One region of the Paenibacillus sp. FSL P2-0322 genome, then DNA from elsewhere that is predicted to be linked to it. Evidence: riboswitches for the same ligand, from Rfam matches in the RefSeq annotation. Region 1 holds a riboswitch; each other region holds the start of a gene.

Region 1 (3,282 bases):
CAAAAAGCGTGGCTTTACGCCAGCAGTACGAGACGAGGACGGAAGTTTGATCGGATTGACAGGAGCTTTCGCCCCATACGATCTGAAGGGGAAGGAAGTATTGTTGCAACTGCATGGCGATCCAGCTCCACGGTTGGTAAAGTGGCTGGACGAGCAGGGGGCAGTGACCCGCCAGGTACTTCCTTATAAGCATATCCCACCTGAGGAAGCAAAGTTGCAGGCGTTACTGGAGGATATTATCCATCGTAATGTTGATGCTGTTACGTTCACAAGTGGTCCGCAAATCCGATTTTTGGCCCAATATGCCAGAGAGCAAAATCGAATCGAGGATTTACTGGAAGCTTTTCGTGAGGATGTGATTGCTGTATCCGTAGGGAAGGTGACTGCACAGTCCATTGTGGAAGAAGGGATTGACCGAGTCGTGTTTCCAACCGAAGAGCGCATGGGCGCGATGATGGTGGAGCTGGGCAAATATTTTGAACATAACGATTCGGTGCATGGCTGTGGTCTGAAGATCGTGAATGGTCATTGAAATGAGATAGAAATTATAAATGCAGTATGCTAAAAAATGAACTTATATTTTGGGATACAGAGTAAAATAAAGATAAGGGCCTACGAGGTCTTTATCTTTTTTTGTTGGACATGCATCGACAAAGATTTTTGTTATAGCGAAAATGTTTATCTAATATAATGAATAAGTTTCGATGCATGATACTTAGGACAGGAGCTGAGACGTTAATGAATTCTATTTGCGTATTTGCCGGGTCCAGACCTGGACATTCATCGGTATATGTTGAGGCTGCAGGCAAGCTGGGGGAAGCCATGGCTCGCCATCATATCCGTCTGATCTATGGTGGCTCTAGCAGGGGGCTGATGGGAGAGGTGGCGGATGGAATGCTGGCGGGTGACGGTCAGGTCACTGGCATTATGCCCACCCTGTTATTTGATGCAGAGATCATTCATCGGGGAGTTACCGAATTTATTGAGGTAGCAAGCATGCATGAGCGTAAAGCGGCAATGAGCGAGATGGCCGATGCGTTTATCGCCCTTCCGGGTGGCTTGGGAACCTTCGAGGAGCTATTCGAGGTATTGTGCTGGGCGCAAATCGGGATTCATCGCAAGCCGATTGGGCTGCTGAATGTGAATGGATATTTTGACCCGTTAGTAGAAATGGTGCGTCATAGCGTGCAAGAAGGGTTTACCGGGGCCGAGCACCCAGCGTTATTAAGTATCTCTGCGGACCCGGACGAATTGCTACATATGTTAAAAAATAAAGCAGAGAACTTGAAATAAAGCGTTTTTCGTGCTTGCACAACTGATTGAGGCAAGGTTATGATAAGACCCATAATCAAATAGCGGACAGACAAGGTGCCTTTGCGGTTGAGCAAAGGGTAACAGGGAATCGGGTGCAAATCCCGAGCGGTCCCGCCACTGTAAGGAAGAGGATTTTTTAAAATGGTCACTCGTGAAAAACGGGGAAGACGAAAGAATCCGTTGATGCCAAGCCAGGAGACCTACCTTGATCTGTATGCACCGTTAACCTTCGCGGAGAGGATGGGTGTACGAAATCAGGAAATCAGGCACACGTTGCTTTTTCCATGTTGGCTAGAGGTTTGCGTGGATTTGAACGTGCAGCAGCGTTTGAAGCGTAAACAGTCAGATGGAAAACAACGGCAGGCTGGAGGAAGACAAATAGTGTCTTCTTACGCTGTTTGTTCGTCTGATGAGAGATGCGTACATAGAAACCCCATCCGGGCAGGATGGGGTTTTTTCGAGTTACACGATGTGCATAAATCATTGAAATAGATAGCATAGCTGCCCTGAAAAGGATGAATAGGAGGAGCACGATGAGCCCATTAGGAAAATTGCTGGTGATTGGATTTGGACCAGGAGATATGGAACATATCACAAAACGGGCGCTGGATGCGCTGGCCGAAAGTGAGGTCATTATCGGCTACAATACCTACGTTGATTTGATCCGTCCGTTGTTGAACGGACAGGAGATTGTACGCACAGGAATGACAGAGGAAGTGAGCCGTGCACAGGAGGCGGTTCGCCAAGCAGAGATGGGCAAGAAGGTAGCTGTCATTTCCAGTGGAGATGCGGGAGTCTATGGTATGGCAGGGCTGGTGTATGAGGTGCTGATGCAAAAAGGCTGGCGACGCGAGGACGGGGTTGAGGTAGAAGTCGTACCGGGGATCTCGGCTATTCAGTCCTGTGCATCACTGTTGGGGGCGCCAGTTATGCATGATGCGTGCACGATCAGTCTGAGTGATCATCTGACCCCATGGGAAACGATTGTGAAGCGCGTAGAAGCAGCGGCTTCGGCCGATTTTGTGATTGCATTATACAACCCGCGCAGTGGTCGGCGTACCCGCCAGATTGTGGAGACGCAGTCCATTTTGCTGCGTTACCGCGATCCGCAAACTCCAGTCGGGTTGGTGAAAAGTGCTTATCGTGAACGTCAGCAAGTTATTGTAACGACGCTGGAAGATATGCTGAACCATGACATTGGGATGCTGACGACTGTAATCATCGGCAATTCCTCGACGACAGTGTATGACGGCTTGATCGTGACTCCGCGCGGATATCAGCGCAAATACACATTAGATGCGACCGAGCAGGCACTCAAGCCGCACCAGCGTCTCCGCACGGAAGCGGAGCCGTGGTCGCTGGGCGCACAAGAGGATACACCGCAGGCAAGCGCAGCCCCGACTACGCCCGCTGGACCCTCCGCGAGCGGCGCTGCGGTTGCGACGCAGGCACGCCCGCAAGCGATGGCTGCCGTGCAGGCAACGAATGCTGTGCAAACCGGCGCAGCCCCAGCATCGCTGGCGGCAGAGGCACTAAGCCGCCTCGCTGTCGGCGGCAAGCTGCCTGGCGCAGCCAACGCTCGCTGGAGCGGGCAAGCGCCTACCGCCGAGAGCACCGCCGGAACGTCAGCGGTGGCCGGAGCGGGGGCTACGGCTGGAATGGCGACAGGCGGCTTTGGCAAGCCTGCGCTGTTTGAGGTGGGCGTTTCCCCGGGTGTGGGAAACAAGAAGTTCACCGCTCGTCAGATGGCGCTGCTCGCCGAGGTAGCGGGTGATGACGGCGAGCTGGAATACACGCCAGATCATCAGATCGTGCTGCGCGTGCCGTGTGCAGACCCCGAGGAACTGGTCGGACGGCTGCGGGATGAACGATTCATTGTCATGCCGATTGGCGATGTGTTTAAGGTGAAGGCGTGCGACTTCTGTAATATGGAGAAGGATGACGCTGTACCTGTGGCTGAGCATCTAC
Region 2 (3,282 bases), 2.1 Mb from region 1:
TAAGGTGCCGTATGATGCTAAAGAAGATCTGCATTGGGACATGGAACTCGTGTTAGTTCGTCACGGCACAACCTTATGGAACAAGGAACGTCGATATCTGGGACACTCCGACTTAGGTTTGCTACCGGGAGCAGAGCAGGAATTAAAGCCTTTGCAAGAAAAATTGCAAGGGCAGTCCTTTGCTCGAATCTATTGCAGCGATTTAATGCGATGTCGCCAGACCTTGCAGATCATTGTGCCAGAATCAGAATTGACGTCTGGAGATTCCCTATCTACTATGTCTCCTATGATGGAACCACGTCTGCGAGAGCTTCATTTTGGCGAGTGGGATGGAAAAACGTATGACATGCTCAAGGATGTGTCTTTGTATCGCGCTTGGATTGATGAGCCACAACGGATAACCCCTCCTGGAGGAGAGTCTTGGACAGATTTTGTGAATCGTCTACGGAAATTTCTTGACTCTCTGTATGAATGGCGTGTTGCTATGGAAGTTCAACCCATGGGTTTGACTGCTGCGCCGCTCTCTGTTTTGGTCGTTACGCATGGTGGCGTAATTCGTCAGTTGGCTTGCATGCTGATACCGGGTCATGATTTTTGGAGTCTGAATCCGAGGCCGGGAGAAGCATTTAGGATTCAATTGAGGCTGGCAGGACGGCACAATTACATAGCAGAAATGCTTCCTCATTAGGTTAGACACCTGCGGATAAAGAGGCTGTTTGGGTTGTAAGCCGCCTCTTTTTAACCTATAATCATCAAGTAAAAGAACGGCTTGACTACCACTTATCAAATATCCAGCAGACGAGGTCGGCGCAGCGTGATGAAACTATGGTTTCCCTTGCCTGCGCTGTTAAAAGGGAAGTCGGTGTGAGTCCGGCGCGGTCCCGCCACTGTAAATGGAAACATGCCCGTTAGTCCTGCTTTATGTGCTACTAAGCATATGAAAGAATTTCAGGACATGCATTTTACCATAAGTCAGGATACCTGCCCGTCCGCCTGTCACCATAGTCCTTCGAGGAAAGGATGACGTGTTCGCAGTGACTGTCCATGCGGAAAGAAGCTGCCGCCTGCGCACGATCTGCGCTAACGTGACCCCTGTGTCCTGATATGAGGATGCGGGGGTTTTTTGATAGGAAAAGAAGGCTGGATTTAGAAGATATCTGATGATGTTCAAGTAACGCTCTTAACGATTTTTTTTATGAAGGGGTGCAAATCATGGCAGGAAAAAAAATAAAGGTTTGGACAACAGGTCTATTGGTTCTGATTTTGGCAGTTGTGCTGAGTGCATGTGGCGCTAATGGGAAAAATGCTGAAAATAAAGAGAACCAGAATTCTTCACAGCAGCCGGGACAGACCGTAACCGCACAAGAGCCTCCGGGCAAAACAGTTTACCCACTCACAGTTAAGGATGCAACAGGACAGGAATTTACATTCAAAAAAGCGCCGGATAAAATCGTTTCCGTCTCCCCGGCAGAAACCGAGGCGCTGTTCGCCATCGGGCTGGATAAGGAAATTGTCGGTGTCTCCGACTACTCTGATTACCCAGAAGCAGCTACGAAAAAGCCTAAAGTGGGCGGTATTATGAAACCGAACGAAGAGGCGATCATTGCTGCTAACCCGGAAGTCGTTTTTGCAGGGATATCACTTAGTGAACAGGCTACGACCAAGCTGCGCGACATGGGAATTATGATTTTTAAAACGGAACCGAAGACAGTTGAAGATGTCATGGCTAACATCGAATTGTATGGGAAAATCACCGATCATCAGAAAGAAGCGAGAGCGGTGACTGACAAGATGAGAGCAGATGTAGCTGAAGTGAAAGAAGGAATTAAAAATATCGGTAAAGGTCAGAAGCTGCGGGTATACGTCGAGTTTTCACCAGGCTGGACAGTTGGTAAAGGCGAGTTTATGGACGAGCTGATCACGTTAGCGGGCGGCGAAAATGTAGGTGCCACGCAGAAGGGGTGGTACCAAATTAGTGAGGAAAATATTATTGCTGCGAACCCTGACGTGATTTTGTACAGCAAAAGTGTCAAGGACGACAAAACTGGTCAAACGCTCGGCGAAATCATTAAAGCTCGCAGTGGATGGGATCAAATATCGGCTGTTCGCCACAACCGGGTGTTTGCCGTGGATGATAATTTGATCAGTCGTCCGGGTCCACGTGTAACGGAAGGTCTCAAGGAAGTGGCCAAGGGCGTGTATCCTGAAATTTTCAAATGAACCGTAAACTGATCGGCTTTGGAGGAACAGGTCTTGTCCTGCTGTTACTGACGCTGCTGCTCTGTCTTGGCATCGGCTCGGCCAAGCTTCCGGTCAGCCAGATCACGGGCATTCTGGTTAACCACCTTCCATGGTTAGGCGATACGTTTACACCGGATTGGAATACATCCTCAGAGCAAATTATTTTGAAGGTCAGATTGCCACGAGTGTTACTGGGAATGTTGGTAGGAGCAGCGCTGGCGCTGGCGGGAGCCGGATTTCAGGGTGTGCTGCGTAATCCTTTGGCTGATCCGTATACACTGGGGGTATCCTCGGGGGCTTCGGTAGGAGCGGCAGTACTGATTTATTGGGGCCTTCAATTTTCATTTGTTGGCATATGGACGCTGCCGTTAGTGGCATTTACGACCGGAATGCTGACGCTGTGGATGGTGCTGACGTTGGCACGGGAAGGTAGAAAAATCCCGACACAAAGTCTCATTTTGTCGGGTGTGGTGATGCAATCCTTTCTGGGGGCGGTTGTTTCCTTTCTGACAGCCATGTCGAAGGAGACGGTCAATGAAATATTGTACTGGACGATGGGAAGTCTTAGTCTGCGCGGTTGGTCATATACAGGAATCCTTTTACCTTATGTGGTCATAGGACTGGTATTTCTATGGAACCGGGCACGTGTGCTGAATATTTTGGCTTTGGGTGAACGTCAGGCGGCTCACATGGGAGTTCATGTAGATGCGACGAAGCTATCTGTTCTGATCATTTCCACGCTGCTGACAGCAGCCGCTGTCTCGGTATGTGGAGTGATTGGCTTTGTGGGACTCGTTGTACCGCATATCATTCGTCTGGTGACAGGGCCTGATTACCGGATGATTGTTCCATTATCTGCGCTCGGTGGAGCTATTTTTATGGCTTGGGCAGATACGGCGGCTCGCACGTTGTTAGCCCCCACGGAAATTCCTCTGGGCGTGATGACGGCCTTTGTTGGGGCACCGTTCTTCGCATATCTCCTGTACCGGAACAAGAAGCTGCGCAGGGGGGAAATGCTGTGACAGAACAAAGTGAATCACA
Region 3 (3,282 bases), 250 kb from region 1:
ATGAAGCGGCTCGTTTAAGCCCAGTTCCTGCCGTAGCGTCGTCAACGCCTCCTCAGAGGCAGGGACATTATGCGCGGTGAGCAAAATAGTAGCAGGGTCACCAGGAGCGAGCCGCATCAGTACAAAAGTCAGCGTGGATACAACGAATACAATGATGAGCAGCTGCGCCACACGTTCCAGTATAAAACGAATCATAGGATACGCAGCTCGTTATTCCGTAATATCAGATTGCGCTGTAATGTAGTAATACTCGATCGGATGGGGTGTAAAACCCTCCACCCCTTTTTTCACACCAAACACATTATCAGGATGCACAATGAACGACTGTGGCAAATCCGCATTGATGATATCCAGCGCTTGTAGTGTCACAGCATTACGCTGCGCTGTATCCTTCGCCAGCTTCAAGCTGTTAAGAATACTCTCTAGCGGTTTGGAACTATACCGGCTTACATTGGCTTCGCTTTTCGAAGAATAAAACATGTCCATAAAATATTGCGGCTCTCCTGTATGAGCAGTAAGCATGCTGTACATAGCAAAATCCCAATCGTTTTTGGTCAACGCCTCGTCGATATTTTCCACCTTGCGAATCTTGACTTGGATTCCCTCTTTCAGCAATTGGCTTTGGATGACCTCAGCCATAACGGAGAGCTCTGGACGCTGAGGGAAAGTCAGCAGTGTAACCTCGAACGGCTTGCCTTGCTTAGTCCATGTCCCTTGGGCGTCTTTCTGCCAGCCATCCTTCGTCAACAGCTGCTCTGCCGTTCCGTTCAGCGCTTTACGCTCAACTTTACCGAAGGGAAGAATGCTCGGGAACGGACTGCTTGCTTCCGTACCGAAGCCCCTCATGACGGCGCTCACAATCGATGTGCGTGGAATCAGGCTGTCCACCACCTTACGGTTCGCCGCATCCTTGAATACTGGCGATTCCATATTGTACACGATCATATGGGTGCGTAAGGAGGGAGCCGACAGCACTTGTAGCTTGTCGTTCTTTTTCAGTACCTCTGCGTTATCAACCGGAATATCCGTCGCCACGTCCACCTCGCCGGATTGCAGCGCCATCAGGCGCGAATTCCCATCCGTAATGAACTTCATCGTCGCTTCAGCCAGTCGTGCCTTCTCGCCCCAATATCCGTCATAACGCTCTACGACCAAGGATTGGTCCTTGTTGAATGCTTTGATTTTAAAGGCGCCTGTCATCGCTGGGTAACTCTGCTCATCTTTCATCGATGCCACATCCAGTACAATCGTCGATGGATCAGCTAGATTGGACACCAGCGCCGCGTTCGGCTGGTTTGTCGTGATTTTCAAGGCCAGCGGGCCGCTTACATCAATGGACTTCACATTCAGTAAATCCTTTGCCAGATGGCTTTTCTCGATAGAGCGCAGCAAAGACGCTTTTACACCTGCTGCATCCATACTCTTTCCATCATGAAAAGTGACTTTATCCTGCAAGCTGAACGTCCAAACTGTAGGACTATCCTGCTTCCACTCCTTTGCCAGCCAAGCCACAGGCTCCAGCTTTTCATTCAAACGTACCAGTGTCTCACCTGCACCGGATCGCATCACATCCCAGCTATTATCTCCGTGCGGGTCAACGCCTGACGGTTTCCATGTATACGCCATTACCAGCTTTTTATCTGTCGCTGTTTGTTGTGCTGACGCGTTTTCACCCTTGCCGGAGCTATCCGACGTCTTATTGCTGGCACATCCCGAAAGAGCCATAACTGCTAGCAACAGCATCACCCCTGTACATATCAACCATGAACGCCTGCTACGATTGCTAATCATTCAATGAATCCCCCTCTATCTTGTAAAATCATATAAACCTAACGCAAAACGCGAAAAAAGCATTCCGGACCACTTGATCAGCAGTCAGAAATGCTTTCATTATAAAATGTCATAACTCACCTCGAAGCCAACTCCAAAAACATAGAAGGGATCAGATCGGTTTCAGACATTCCGTATGCAGCACGCCTAACCACCTCCCCAGCATCCCGTGGGTCTGACAGTGATGTCAAAACAGGCAGGTCTCCTGACTCCAGGCGCATCTTTCAGGCCTTCCCGGTTCTTCACAGTTCCAGTGGCTGTTCTGAAAGCTCCAGCAGTATCCTGCTGATGCCTGTATACAGTGGCGGGCCCGTGTCGGAATCAACCGAACTTCCCTTTTAAGTGAACACGCTCAACAACTATCCACATGGTCTCAACAAAACCCCGTACATAGAGTCGTCCGGCTCACACCTGTTTTCTTCCTTTATTTCTTTCCATTACGATCTTATTTTGTTGTCACAGGCTTGTCAATAAATGCTGCACAATATTTTAAATTTGAACGATACAGCGAGATTGAAGGTGATGTCTATTCATTGCGTGCACGAAATGAACGTGCTAAAATTAGGTATAGAGATAATCATCGTGTCCGTATACTAAAAAGAGTCTTCGCCGCGCCAACGGCAAAGACTCTAGGACTTGAAAGGCTGTGGATCACCACCACGGCGCGCTGCATAACTAAATGTTAATGCAAACGAAACCCACCGTTAGGGGCCAACCTAATTACGCGGTGGGTTTTCGCTTGTTCCGAAATTTTCGACGTAGCCAGCGATAAAGTTTACGAATACTAAACACCAGGCTTAGTAACGTAACCATCCAACGCAACACATCGTAGCACGACACAAGGTTGACCATCGGCTTCACCCCCTTTCGGGAAGCTGCACCGTGGTCCGAAAACATCCACCACTATTCAAAATCCATAAGGTAAATTATACCACGGCCTCGCCCACTACTCTAGCAAATTCCTCTAGTAAATAAATCAACTTAAGAGTTAACTTTAGCGCCACTGCACAGTCGGACAGGGTCAATATCTATATGTCCCCAGACGGCAAGGGTTTATTTATCCCTAATCATCAAACCTTCTGTGGAACCTCCTGAACCGTCACGCTTTTGACCGATTCGCCCTGTTTTCTTGTCAAAACGATGTTCAAGACAAGCGCTGTAATCGAACCCGAAACGATACCATTTTGCAACAGCATTTTGGCAAAGCTCGGCAGCTGGTCGAACATTTGTGGCAGAACGGCAGAGCCTAGACCCACGGCAATACTGCATGCTGCGATCAGCAGATTGCTTTCTTTCCGTAGATCCACTTCTGACAGAATAGACATGCCTGATGCAGCGACCGAGCCGAACATGACGATCATCGCCCCGCCCAGCACAGCGTTAGGAATCACTGTCGTTAAAGCAGCCAGCTTAGGCAGCAAACCGAGAACAACCATGATACCGCCCGCAGCA

The links. A riboswitch is a leader RNA that binds a small molecule or an ion and turns the genes downstream of it on or off. The one in region 1 is predicted to bind cobalamin.
Region 2: another riboswitch for cobalamin. It lies ahead of MKY24_RS07105 (cobalamin-binding protein); the one in region 1 lies ahead of cobJ (precorrin-3B C(17)-methyltransferase).
Region 3: another riboswitch for cobalamin. It lies ahead of MKY24_RS26140 (ABC transporter substrate-binding protein); the one in region 1 lies ahead of cobJ (precorrin-3B C(17)-methyltransferase).

The regions. Positions count from the first base shown of each region.
Region 1 is NZ_CP150243.1:5,657,801-5,661,082, reverse strand. Features, by position in the region: gene MKY24_RS25055 (uroporphyrinogen-III synthase) at 1-532, shown strand, start outside; gene MKY24_RS25050 (TIGR00730 family Rossman fold protein) at 739-1,293, shown strand; cobalamin riboswitch at 1,350-1,537, shown strand; gene cobJ (precorrin-3B C(17)-methyltransferase) at 1,848-3,282, shown strand, end outside.
Region 2 is NZ_CP150243.1:1,621,084-1,624,365, forward strand. Features, by position in the region: gene MKY24_RS07100 (histidine phosphatase family protein) at 1-688, shown strand, start outside; cobalamin riboswitch at 810-1,004, shown strand; gene MKY24_RS07105 (cobalamin-binding protein) at 1,213-2,220, shown strand; gene MKY24_RS07110 (iron ABC transporter permease) at 2,217-3,263, shown strand; gene MKY24_RS07115 (ABC transporter ATP-binding protein) at 3,260-3,282, shown strand, end outside.
Region 3 is NZ_CP150243.1:5,906,934-5,910,215, forward strand. Features, by position in the region: gene nikB (nickel ABC transporter permease) at 1-195, opposite strand, end outside; gene MKY24_RS26140 (ABC transporter substrate-binding protein) at 211-1,791, opposite strand; cobalamin riboswitch at 2,008-2,212, opposite strand; gene MKY24_RS26145 (nucleobase:cation symporter-2 family protein) at 2,901-3,282, opposite strand, start outside.